4 regions of the Bacillus sp. C1 genome follow, and region 3 is predicted to be linked to each of the others. Evidence: riboswitches for the same ligand, from Rfam matches in the RefSeq annotation. Region 3 holds a riboswitch; each other region holds the start of a gene.

Evidence for each region. A riboswitch is a leader RNA that binds a small molecule or an ion and turns the genes downstream of it on or off. The one in region 3 is predicted to bind cyclic di-AMP.
Region 1: linked by a shared signal. The riboswitch ahead of kdpA (potassium-transporting ATPase subunit KdpA) and the one ahead of ACX5JI_RS06700 (signal peptide protein) in region 3 are both predicted to bind cyclic di-AMP.
Region 2: linked by a shared signal. The riboswitch ahead of ACX5JI_RS21115 (amino acid permease) and the one ahead of ACX5JI_RS06700 (signal peptide protein) in region 3 are both predicted to bind cyclic di-AMP.
Region 4: linked by a shared signal. The riboswitch ahead of kimA (potassium transporter KimA) and the one ahead of ACX5JI_RS06700 (signal peptide protein) in region 3 are both predicted to bind cyclic di-AMP.

Annotation. Positions count from the first base shown of each region.
Region 1 is NZ_JBTMZT010000003.1:336,864-340,031, reverse strand. It holds gene ACX5JI_RS12605 (MATE family efflux transporter) at 1-145, shown strand, start outside; gene ACX5JI_RS12600 (Type 1 glutamine amidotransferase-like domain-containing protein) at 212-910, opposite strand; cyclic di-AMP (ydaO/yuaA leader) riboswitch at 1,109-1,252, shown strand; gene kdpA (potassium-transporting ATPase subunit KdpA) at 1,362-3,029, shown strand; gene ACX5JI_RS12590 (helix-turn-helix domain-containing protein) at 3,106-3,168, opposite strand, start outside.
Region 2 is NZ_JBTMZT010000010.1:105,482-108,649, forward strand. It holds gene ACX5JI_RS21115 (amino acid permease) at 1-1,473, opposite strand, end outside; cyclic di-AMP (ydaO/yuaA leader) riboswitch at 1,564-1,707, opposite strand; gene ACX5JI_RS21120 (DegV family protein) at 1,989-2,849, opposite strand; gene ACX5JI_RS21125 (GNAT family N-acetyltransferase) at 3,113-3,168, shown strand, end outside.
Region 3 is NZ_JBTMZT010000002.1:12,561-15,728, forward strand. It holds cyclic di-AMP (ydaO/yuaA leader) riboswitch at 19-165, shown strand; gene ACX5JI_RS06690 (hypothetical protein) at 262-660, shown strand; gene ACX5JI_RS06695 (hypothetical protein) at 677-904, shown strand; cyclic di-AMP (ydaO/yuaA leader) riboswitch at 1,171-1,317, shown strand; gene ACX5JI_RS06700 (signal peptide protein) at 1,419-1,523, shown strand; gene kdpF (K(+)-transporting ATPase subunit F) at 1,520-1,600, shown strand; gene kdpA (potassium-transporting ATPase subunit KdpA) at 1,620-3,168, shown strand, end outside.
Region 4 is NZ_JBTMZT010000003.1:246,409-249,576, forward strand. It holds gene kimA (potassium transporter KimA) at 1-1,221, opposite strand, end outside; cyclic di-AMP (ydaO/yuaA leader) riboswitch at 1,367-1,512, opposite strand; gene ACX5JI_RS12215 (GNAT family N-acetyltransferase) at 1,828-2,313, opposite strand; gene panE (2-dehydropantoate 2-reductase) at 2,621-3,168, opposite strand, start outside.

The DNA.
Region 1 (3,168 bases), on a different contig from region 3:
CTATTACCTTTCATATTACACAAGTCTTGGTATAAAAGGGATATGGATTGGATATCCGGCAGCATTTATTGTGAGCTTACTTTTACAATACGGATATTATAAACTTTCATGGAAGAAAAAACGGATTACGCGACTTGTGAGTTAAATAGGAAACAAATAAAAGTGTCCCTTAGCCTTCTAGTTTAGGGACACTTTTATTATATGTGCGTACTCATAAATAACTTTTTAAAGTTACATCAAAATGGTGTCTCATAAGTTTTCCATTATACATATAGAATTCCCATGCTTTCTCTGGATCTCCGATAATCTCAAAGGAATTTTCGGTTATATATAAAGCACAGTTATCTTCTAAAGCGATTCCTTCTATATTACGTGCATGGTTTTGTAAGAATAAATGGAAAGCAGTTGCTCGATCTGGTTGATTGTAGTGGGGACAAAAGTGTTTGTTTAGTGTATTCCAGCCATTGCTTTCTATATAGCCTTCTCCCTTATAGTTAGAACGAATTCCAGTTGTAAACCAGCACATAGCACCAGCGCTATATCCCGCAATGAACGTCCCGCCTTGCAGGGCTGCTATTAACTTCTCGTCTATTTTGTTTTCTTTCCACTTTTCCAGCATAGTGATATAATTTCCTCCGCCGAGATAGATGAAATCGGCAGAATGAATCATTTCACTTACTTCTACTTCGTTAACATTTTCTTTTATACAGCGCAGAATGTGAACATCACACCGTAACTGCTTTTCAAATGTTTCTCTAAAGTCTTTTATATACCCTTCATCGTCATTACTTGCTGTTGGGATAAATAATATTTTTGGAGATTGTTTTCCAGTTAACTCGATAAGTCGTTGATTAATATGGAAATGATCTGTTTGTTCAAAGTAACCTCCACCAATTACAGCTAACTTCATAATGAAGCACCACCTAATAGAGTTTTGTTACTTGTAGAATTTCGCTGTAGAAGAGTTTCATTCCTGCTGTAACAATTCATATTTACAGCAGGAATGAAGAAGTTTATATTATTTAAATATTTCATCTTTTCTTTCTTTACAACGATCATTTAGAAGAGTATATTAACAATCAGAATAGCTCAATATAGATTTTTCAGCCAAATATAATCGCTTAATCCACTTTAGGAGCGGGGGAACCGAATTTGTGCATGTGTCACTAGGGGTGAATCCTTTTTATAGGTAGGGCTACTCTCAAGGTCCGAATCCGACAGCTAACCTCGTCAGCGTTTTGAGAGGGGGGACTTGTGTGTAAAAAACACTAGGTGCAACCTGGTGTTTTCTTTTTATTCTCTTAAAGGTAAAAAATAACATTTTTTTATTGCGTGTAATAGAAAGAGAGAGGAGAAAAAGGATGAACTGGCTTACAAGTCTAATTACAATTGGCTTATTCGTAATTGTTGCAAAACCAATGGGAGATTATATATACAATGCTTTTCAGAGGAAGGAAGGGCTTCAAAGGGTATTTGGTCCCTTGGAAAAAATATTATTTAAAGTTGCTGGGATTAAAGGACATAATCAAAGCTTCAAGAAATATATGCTGTGTTTGATCATTACAAATTGTTTCTTTATTTTTTCTGTTTATTCTATATTTCGATTACAAGGGTTTCTGCCGTTAAACCCTAATCATTTTATGGGCTTAGAACCAACATTAGCTTTTCATACAGCAATTACATTTATGACAAACGCTAATTTACAGCACTATGGAGGAGAGAGTAGTTTATCCAATTTCTCTCAAATGGTGGGCGTAACGTTCATGATGTTTGCGGCACCTGCAACTTCAATGGCGGTTGGTATTACGTTTATTCGTGTGTTAGCGGGTAAAAGAATAGGTAACTTTTTTGTTGATTTTGTACAATCGATTACAAGAATATTATTGCCAATTTCATTTGTGGCATCGCTCATATTTATATTGTTAGGAATACCACAAACACTTGATTCAACAGTCATTGTGAAAACATTAGAAGAGGGAGTGCAAGCAATTCCTCGTGGCCCAGTAGCGTCTTTACTTTCTATTAAAGAACTTGGTGACAATGGAGGAGGTTTTTTTGGAACAGTTTCTGCACATCCTTTTGAAAACCCTAATATGATGAGTAACGTGCTGCAAATGATGTTACAAATGTTAATTCCAATGGCCTTTCCTTTTGTATATGGAAGAATGGTCGGCAATCGGAAACAAGGTAAAATATTTTTTGTAGCAATGCTTATTCTTTTCGTCATTGGATTTTGTACGCTTGCTATATCTGAATTAAAGGGGAACCCATTATTAAATCAATTAGGGTTAGAACATTCACAAGGAAATATGGAAGGGAAAGAAACACGGCTTGGTGTTATATCATCTGCTTTATATGCAACTGTTACAAGTGCTTCTGGAACAGGCGGTGTAAATACAACGCATGATACATTAACACCAATTGGCGGGATGGTTCCACTTATAAACATGCTGTTAGGTACTGTGTTTGGAGGAATTGGACTAGGGTTTATAAATATTATCATGTATGCGATGATTACTGTATTTTTAGCCGGACTCATGGTGGGGCGTACACCGGAGTTCCTTAATAAAAAATTAGAGGGAAAAGAAATGAAATTAATAGCGATTACAATTGTATCTCAGCCATTACTGATTCTTGGGGCTGCAGCGCTTGCATTTTCTACTCATCTTGGAACAGATGCAATTTCTAATCCTGGTTTTCATGGTTTGACACAAGTTATATATGAGTATACATCGTCTGCCGTTAACAATGGATCTGGATTTGAAGGACTAAAAGATAATACACCATTTTGGAATATCTCATCAGGAATTGTTATGTATATTGGTCGGTATTTCGGTGTAATTACAATGCTTGCTGTTGCAGTGGGGCTCAAAAAGAAAAAGATTGTACCTGAGACTATAGGAACATTCCGAACTGATAATCGGTTGTTTGGTGGGATTTTATTAGGCACTATATTTATAATCGGTGCACTCACATTTTTGCCAGTGCTCGTACTTGGACCAATCGCTGAATTTTTGACTATATCATAACTGCGTTGCATTAAAAAAGAAGGGCAATACATATTACGTATGTATCGCCCTTTTACTCTGTTTTTAGCTGGGTGTGTTAGAAGATAGGTGGAGTAACTGAAAATAAGACAATGGCATTTTGATTAAAATTATTTACCCA
Region 2 (3,168 bases), on a different contig from region 3:
GACTTGTTGTAATGGAATCACCTTTGTTTTTTTCATAACTTTATAGCTTAACCAAAATGCTAAAAATAGTGGTAATCCAATATAAGTAGCAAGTACTTCATACCAATCCACATGTGATCCTGTAAATGCGGAATAATTCTGTCCTAAAAGAATAATGGTACATGTTATAAACGCTAAAATAGGACCGATCGGATACCATTTCGCTTGATATGGGAGTTTGTTAAGATCCTTCCCTTGATGTAGATAAGCTCGCCGAAAACGATAGTGGCTTACAGCAATTCCTAACCAGACAATAAATCCACAAAGTCCCGAAGCATTCAAAAGCCATATAAATGCTTGACCTTCCCCAAATAAAGAAGCTGTAAATGCTATGGTTGCTACAGTCGTTGTCATAAGTAATGCATAAATAGGAATACCTTGTTTATTCATTTTTTTAAAGCATTTTGGGGCTTTCCCTTCTTTTGCCATTACCCATAACATTCGGGTTGCAACATACATTCCAGAATTACCTGCTGATAGAACGGATGTTAAAATAACTGCATTCATAACAGAAGCTGCAAACGCGAATCCAACTTTCTCAAATACTAGTGTAAAGGGACTCATTGTAATATTACCAATGTCATTGTTGGCTAAATTCGGATCTGTGTAGGGAACTATGACTCCAATTACACAGATGGTAAGTATGTAAAATAAGAGAATTCTCCAAAAGATTTGCCGCACAGCTTTTGGAATGTGCTTTTTAGGATCTTTACTTTCTCCAGCTACAATTCCGACCATTTCTGTACCTTGAAAAGAAAACCCTGCAATCATAAATACACTAAATATAGAAAGAAAACCTCCATGAAAAGGTGCGTCTCCCATTGTTAGATTATGAAACCCAGTAGAGTCTCCTTTAAAAACCCCAAATATCGTTGCGATTCCTAACGTAATAAACACAATAATGGTAATAACTTTTATAAGTGAAAGCCAAAACTCCATTTCTCCATAATGTTTCACTGAAAGGATATTCACTCCAAACATAAATAGGATGAATAACACACTCCAAAGAATAGACGAGCTATATGGAAACCAATATTTCATAAGAATGGCTCCTGCTGAAATTTCAACTGCAATGGTAATCGTCCAACTAAACCAGTAATTCCATCCAATCGCAAAACCGAATGCCGGATCTACAAATTTAGAAGCATACGTACTAAAAGAACCCGATGTAGGCATATACGCTGCCATTTCTCCTAAGCTGGTCATCAACAGATACACAATACAGCCAATTAACAAATAAGCTAAAACTGCTCCGCCAGGTCCTGCTGTATGAATAGTATTTCCGCTTGCAATAAATAATCCCGTACCGATGCTTCCCCCTATAGAAATCATTGTTAAATGTCTCATCCCAAGTTCCCTTCTTAACTCAGAAGGCTGGGAATGAGAAGAAAAAGAAAAAAGCGAATTTGTAGTTTTTATGGGTGTCCCTTTCAAATGCCTCATCCTTTTTTGAATTATTTTCCAGTAAAAAGGTATAAAAAAAGACACCGAAGTTTACCCAGTGTTTTTGAAAATCACCATAGTATCTCCTCTCAAAACGCTTACGAGGTTAGCTGTCGGATTCGGGCCTAGAGAGTAGCCCTACCTACATGTAAGAAGGATTCACCCCAAGTGCAATCGCACAAAAGTTGGTTCCCCCGCTCCATATGGACTCAGCGAATAGTGATATGAATTTATGTACAATATATTACTCCTATGCCCTGCTGTTTGTAAATAAGATAATTAATTATTTTTACAATTTATATTTTTCGAAGAGTACAAAACATCCCGTATAAACAGACACATATACCACACAATGATTGGAGGTTCCTGTATTCACTGAAAAATCATCGCTATAATTAAGTTCCTTTACATGTATCATATGTTTTAAATCAAACGCAGTTCACTTATGAAAAGATCATAATATATTATATCTATATAAAAAAGGGTTGATCATCATGATCAACCCTTTACTCTACCTCATTTAAGAAGAACAATGTTAAAACGCCTGGCCCTGTATGTGCTCCGATTGCTGATCCGATTGTGTTTACAATAAACACTTCACAGCCAAATCTTTCAGTAATTAATGCTTGTAATGCATTCGCAGTTTCTAAATCGTCACCATGTGTGATTCCGATTGTTTGACCTGTAAGATTATTCCCCCGCTCTTCCATAATGTCAAGCATTCGGCTTAAAACTTTCTTTTTACCTCTTATCTTTTCAAGTGGTACAAGCTTACCTTCTTCTACATTTAAAATTGGTTTAATATTTAATAAGCCACCAATAAATCCAGCTACCTTACTTAACCGCCCGCCTCTTACAAGATACTGCAAATCAGCTACCGTAAAGATATGTTCCATACGTTTTGTTAGAAAAGCAATCCGGTTCAAAATTTCTTCTTTCGATGCACCCTTTTTAGCCATTTTGGCAGCTTCTAATACGACAATCCCTTGACCAAGTGAAGCACATTTTGTATCGATGATTTCTAAATCGAGATCTGGATTTTCTTCTTTTACCTCTTCCTTAATAACAACCGAAGATTGATATGTACCTGAAAGTTCAGATGAAAATGCTAAATAAATACAAGGTGTCCCTAGCTTCGCATATGTAGTAAATTTCTCTTGGAACGTTTCTAATGAAGGCAGTGATGTTTTGTAAACTTCGCCTTCTCTCATTTTCTGTAATAATTGAACCGATTCTAATGTAACACCATCTAAATATTCTGTTTCAGCTTCATCATATACACGAAGTGGTATTAAATCTATATCGTAAGCTTGCAGCAATTCTATTGGTAAATCCGCCGCACTATCGGTAATAATTTTAACACTCATTTTTTAAACCTCTATTCTATTATAAGTATACTAAAATAAGAACAATTACCTTTAAATTATATACGTAAACCACTATTGAAGAAAGAAAAAGTATTATTAAACTATTCTATATTCTATGCACGGAATATTGAAAGATGAACTTCATTGTCAAAATGACATGTAAACTACCTATATCAAGTTAAATACCATACTGCTAGTTCGTTACAAATAATAGTATTTCCTATACAATATAAATAGCAGAATTTTCAAAGGAGTGTATTTTTATGGAAATCAAATTTGCTTCATCAGAGGATTTAGAATGGATTAATCATCAATATAA
Region 3 (3,168 bases):
ATATCATCCAGAATTAACTTTTTGACAGCGCTGAGTCCAAGTTTATGGAGCGGAGGAACCAAATTGTGCATTGTCACTAGGGGTGAATCTTTCATTATGAAAGTAGGGCTACTCTCAAAGTCCGAATCCGACAGCTAACTTCGTAAGCGTATTGAGAGAGGATGGTGCACGGATGGATACATCGCTTCACCGGTCTGATTAGTATAAAAGAATAGTAAATTACTATATTGAAATTCTTTTATACTAAGGAGGATGAGATGCATGGATGAGAAAAACGAAGTAACACTCATTTGTGTAGGCGAAGAGGAAAAGGTAAATAGTTTGCGAAATTTAGTACCTTTTCAAAGTCATATGGTCATTTTTACAGTAAGTGAACGCGTAGCTGCTGAAGTACGAGCATATGGATTTGAAGCAACATATTGCTGTAATGAGGAGCAAGATTTATCTAGCATTTGTAGCGGAATAAAAAAAGTAATTTTACTAGGAGATGAACTGCCAACGGTGAGCTTTTTCACCGAACGTATTCGTTTTTCTTTTCAAGCACCTATTACGGTTGTCACAAGAAATAAAAATTATCCAGTAAAGCTCTATCAAACAATTGGAGCTAAATTTGTAGTATTTACAAATTGTGATAATATTTCCTTTTTATTTTTTGAATAGGGTGGAGGAAGCGGAGATGAAGGTGTTATTAGATCAGGATATAGCGAATCGTTGGGCCGTATCGAAGGAGCGCATGCAAGAATTAGCAAGAGATCCTATGTTTCCAAAGCCGTATATGATATTGCCATCAGAAGAGAAGTTATATTTAGAAACAGATATTATTACGTATGAAATGCTGCATGTGGAACTAACACAGGTCTACATTCGTGGGAGAAATTTGCGGTTGTTTTTACGAAATGAATAGATTTATCATGAAGAAGAGAATGAACCCAGGGTACGATATAAAACGTATTCAGGTTCATTCTCTTCTTTTTTGTTTCATATTAAAAGTTCATTTCAAGGAAAATGAAAGAAAAGCTAAGAAAATAGATGATACAAGATTAATATTAGTGAATGTAAGCGTTAAAATGGTGGAATATTTTATTATTTGAGGTAATTAAACCCTTTACAAGTCAAATATAGAGGAGTATATTTACATTCATAAATTGTTTCATAAAAATTTCCAAAAACAACCTGATATCGCTGAGTCCAATTTATTTGGAGCGGGGGAACCAATTTTGTGCATTGTCACTTGGGGTGAATCTTTCACTGTGAAAGTAGGGCTACTCTTTAGGCCCGAATCCGACAGCTAACCTCGTAAGCGTTTGGAGAGGAGGTTTACTTTTGTGTTGTTCATTTTTGAACACTGAGTAGATCCTCGGTGTTCTTTTTTTGATGCTTAAATGGTAAAATTTTACACTAGAATAAGGGGGATTATAATGCTTGATGTTGTGATGATCGGAATCTGTGTTGTATTGGTAGCATCTATGATAGGGCTTGCGAGCTGGTCAGATAAAGTGGTGAAAGAAGGGAAATCGAAATGATGATTGCCTTATCAATTATTGTTGCAGCGATTACGGTGTATTTAGTTTATGCGTTATTAAATCCAGAAAAGTTTTAATTAGGGGGAATCGTTTATTATGATTTGGGTTGCAGTTGTTATCACAATGCTATTATTCATTCTCGTTGCAAAGCCAACTGGAATTTATTTAGAAAAAGCGTTCCAAGGTAGTAGAAAACTAGATAAAGTGTTTGGACCCTTTGAAAATCTTATTTTTAAAATCACGGGGATTAAGCCGTACAATCAAACTTGGAAGCAGTATGCATTATCATTAGTTGCACTGAATGGTTTTATGATTGTTGTTGTATATTTCATTTTCAGATTGCAAGGGGTATTACCGTTAAACCCAGCACATATTGAGGGAATGGAGCCAACGCTTGCTTTTAATACAGCAATCAGCTTTATGGCAGATACGAACTTACAGCATTATAGCGGTGAAAATGGATTATCTTATTTATCACAGTTAATTGGAATTACATTTTTAATGTTTGCTGCACCGGCAACAACACTAGCACTTGTAATGGCTTTTATAAGAGGGTTAGCAGGTAAGGAACTAGGGAACTTTTTCGTTGATTTTACTCGAGCTTTAACAAGAGTTTTTCTTCCGATTGCATTTGTTGCAGCTCTGATTTTTGTTGCACTTGGTGTACCGCAAACTTTAGGCGAGGCGGTTACAGCACATACAATTGAAGGGGTAAAACAAAGTATTTTACGCGGTCCCGTAGCTTCATTTGTTGCAATTAAGGAACTTGGTAATAATGGTGGTGGATTCTTTGGTGCAAACTCCACACATCCATTTGAAAATCCAGGGCAAATCAGTAACATTTTGCAAATGATGCTTATGATGCTATTACCAACAGCCCTGCCGTTTACGTATGGACGAATGGTAGGGAATAAAAAACAAGGACGTATCCTTTTCGTTTCATTATTCATGGTATTTTTAGTTGGTTTTACAACGATTGTTTCATCTGAATTAAATGGGAATCCAGCATTAAATCAAATGGGTATGGAAAACGTACAAGGTAGTACAGAAGGAAAAGAAGTACGATTTGGAACAGTCTTTTCTTCCCTGTATGCGACAGTGACAACAGCAGCTGAAACAGGCGCGGTTGATACAATGCATGACACGTTAACGCCGCTTGGCGGGGCAGTGCCACTTGTAAATATGATGTTAAATACAGTGTTTGGTGGGGTTGGAGCCGGCTTTGTCAATATTATTATGTATGCAATTATAGCAGTCTTTATATCTGGATTAATGGTTGGACGGACACCAGAGTTTCTGGGTAAAAAAATTGAAGGGAAAGAAATGAAGTTAATCGCGGTAACAATATTATTCCATCCATTGCTCATTTTAGGGTTTTCAGCATTGGCCCTTTCAACGCCTTTAGGAACAGATGCAATTTCTCATTCAGGTTTTCATGGTTTAACCCAAGTTGTATATGAGTATACCTCTTCTGCTGCTAATAACGGATCAGGATTTGAAGGACTAGGGGATAATACACCATTTTGGAATATTACAACGGGTTTAGTTATGTTTTTAGGACGTTATTTCAGCTTAATTACAATGTTAGCTGTTGCAAATTCATTGAAAGAGAAAACAGTAGTACCAGAAACAGTCGGAACATTCC
Region 4 (3,168 bases), on a different contig from region 3:
TAATTTTAAAATCCATCCTTTTGGCTTTTCACGAATCCATTTCACTACCATTCCAGACTGGGACAGCGTAAATGGAATAAACACACCTACTGCATAAAGCGGGATAAGATGTTCGGTTTGTCCTTGGAAAGCAATAATTAAAAGAATTGAAGCAACTCCAAGTATGATAATTCCATTTGAATACCCTAATCTGTCTCCCCTAACTGTAAACATTCTGGGTATAAACTTATCTTTCGCAAGATTAACTGCTAATAAAGGAAAAGCAGAATAACCAGTGTTAGCAGCTAGGATTAATATTAACGCTGTTGTTCCTTGAATAAAGAAATACATGAAGTTCCGTCCAAATGTTTGTTCAGCAATTTGTGAAACAACCGTTACCTCTTTACTTGGAGTAATTCCATAATAATACGCTAAATATACAATCCCTGAAAATAGTACTGCAAGTAAAGATCCCATCGCAAGTAACGTTTTAGCAGCATTATTAGGAGCTGGATCTTTAAAATTTGGAATTGCATTAGAAATCGCTTCAACACCTGTTAAAGCAGAGCTACCTGATGCAAATGCTCTTAAAAGTAAAAATAAACTAATCCCTGCTACTGGCGTACCAATTGGTGTATGCAACTGAGGTGAAACTTCACCTGTTACAATGTTATATATACCTACACCGATTAATATAAATAGTGCTAAAACAAATAAATAAACGGGATAAGCTAAAACAGAAGCGGACTCCGTGACACCTCTTAAGTTCAAAATTGTAATAAATATTACAAATATAATCGCGATAATCACATTATGCTCATGTAAGCTAGGAAAGGCAGATGTAATCGCATCTGTACCTGCCGATACACTAACTGCTACAGTTAAAATATAGTCTACTAATAAGGATCCTCCAGCTATTAATCCTGGATTCACCCCTAAGTTTTCTTTAGATACAACATATGCTCCTCCTCCATGAGGATAGGCAAAAATAATTTGTCGATAAGATAATATAAGCGCTGTTAATAACACTAATACTCCCATCGCAATTGGAATAGAATACCAAAACGCTATTGCACCAAGGCCTGCTAAAGCGATCAAAATTTGCTCTGGACCATAGGCAACCGACGATAATGCGTCAGAGGATAAAATTGCTAACGCTTTTGTTTTATTAAGCTTTTGTTCCCCTAATTCGGTTGATTTTAACGGTCTTCCAATTAAAAATCTCTTTATAGATGAAACCACTGTTGTCCACTCTCCAATAATTTTGTACGAACAATTCTCTGCTAGTTAAAGCTAATAAACTACCTTCTCAGAAAACAAAAAATGTCTACAAGCTATAACAAATAGACTTGTAGACATCAATTTTTTTGTCGCACAAGCTCCACCTTCCTTCTCAATATAACGCTTACGAGGTTAGCTGTCGGATTCGGGCCTATGAGTAGCCCTACCTTTTTCAAGGATTCACCCCTTGGATTATGCACTAATCCATCAAAACGGGTCCCCCGTACCATGCGGTTTCAGCGATTTAGAAATTTGAAACTGTGGATTATAATACTCCTTTATTTTAAAAAAGTAAATAATTTTTTTAAAACAATAGCTTAAATTTTTAGAAATAGAAAAATCGCGATGATTATGTAGGGTATTACTTCATGAACGAACATAATACGTCATATCAAGTTTGAATAAAAAGGATAATAGATTTACATAAAATCGTTTTTTGTCTGATAAATTCTTAGATGAAATAATTGAAGAGCCTACTCAACTATACGCTAACTCACAAAGGAATAAAATGATGTACGCACAAATAAAGGTAATGCATAATTTATTTCCGAACAAAAGGACGTTTCCTTATATAGACCTACTTAATATTTCTCCAGGTAATCCATCAATCTCACAAATTTTCTCTGATGTAAATCCTTGTTTTATTAAAATTTTTCTAGAAGGGATATTTTCCGGATCAATAATTGCTTTCAGTACGTTCAATTTTGTTTGCTTAGCTAGTTCAATTAATTGTTTTGCAATTGTGGTACCATATCCTTTCCCCCAATAAATAGGCAATATCATATAGCCAATTTCAGCTTCTTCTCTTTCTTTTTCATTTAAAGTTAAATGCCCAAGACCAATAAATTCATTCGTTACACTATCATAAACTTTATATGAACCATACAACTTATATTTTCCATTACATTCTAATAACTTTTGATAGTTAACTTTGGCCTCTTTCAACGGAATCGCTCGTTCTGTAATTTGTACCATAACTTGTTCATTAGATACTAATTGGAAGTAATCCTTAAAATCTGTCACTTCAAATTTCTTAAAGTTTAGTCGCTGCATTTTATTCCTCCAAGCTTTCCACTTTATCAAATAGAAATTATCATTATTATTTTAAGTTAATCAGAAAAAGCCGATACTATTTTTATAATATCGCCTTTCAATTTAATTGTTCATACATGTCAGAATTATAATGTAAAAATTCAATCCATAGGGTGGTCTTCATCCCTCACTAATTATTACCCTACACTAATCGGACTTTTGTAGGCAGTTGTCCCACACACATAACTTCTTTTCTTCCGGTGAATTTTGAGGTTAGAGTCTTACTATCAGCAAATAGCAGGATAATAGAGGCCGTTTGAACGTTCTCTTACAGCATCTCTTCGTAAACTTTTAAATTTTGATAAATAATTTTTAACAATGGCGCATCTATATGCAATTGTTTTGCTAATTTCAACAAATATCCTTGTAAGTACTCCCCTTCGATAGATGAACCTTTTTCCATATCCCGCTGCATGGAAGATTTCATATCATATGAAATCTTATCAATCGTCTTCATATGTTCGTCAACAATATGATCCTGAATTGGGGCTCCAGATACTTTCATAATCTGCGCTACTTCTTCAAATAAATTTCGAATCAAGTCCCGGCCCCCGTCACTTTCACGGATCGGTCCTATTGGTGCACGCATTAGCGTAGTCACGCCTGACATAACAGTAATAAATAAATATTTATGCCACATATCTTGCACAATATGATTACTCAAAACAAAACTTGCTTTTGTACCCTTTAAGGTATCGACAACCCTATGTATGCGTTCTGTATGTAGATTTTTAATTTCCCCAAATACAAGTTGGTCAGCAGCGCTAGTTTGAACAACATCTCCCTCGTCGTTTAATGTTGTTTCAATAAAACACA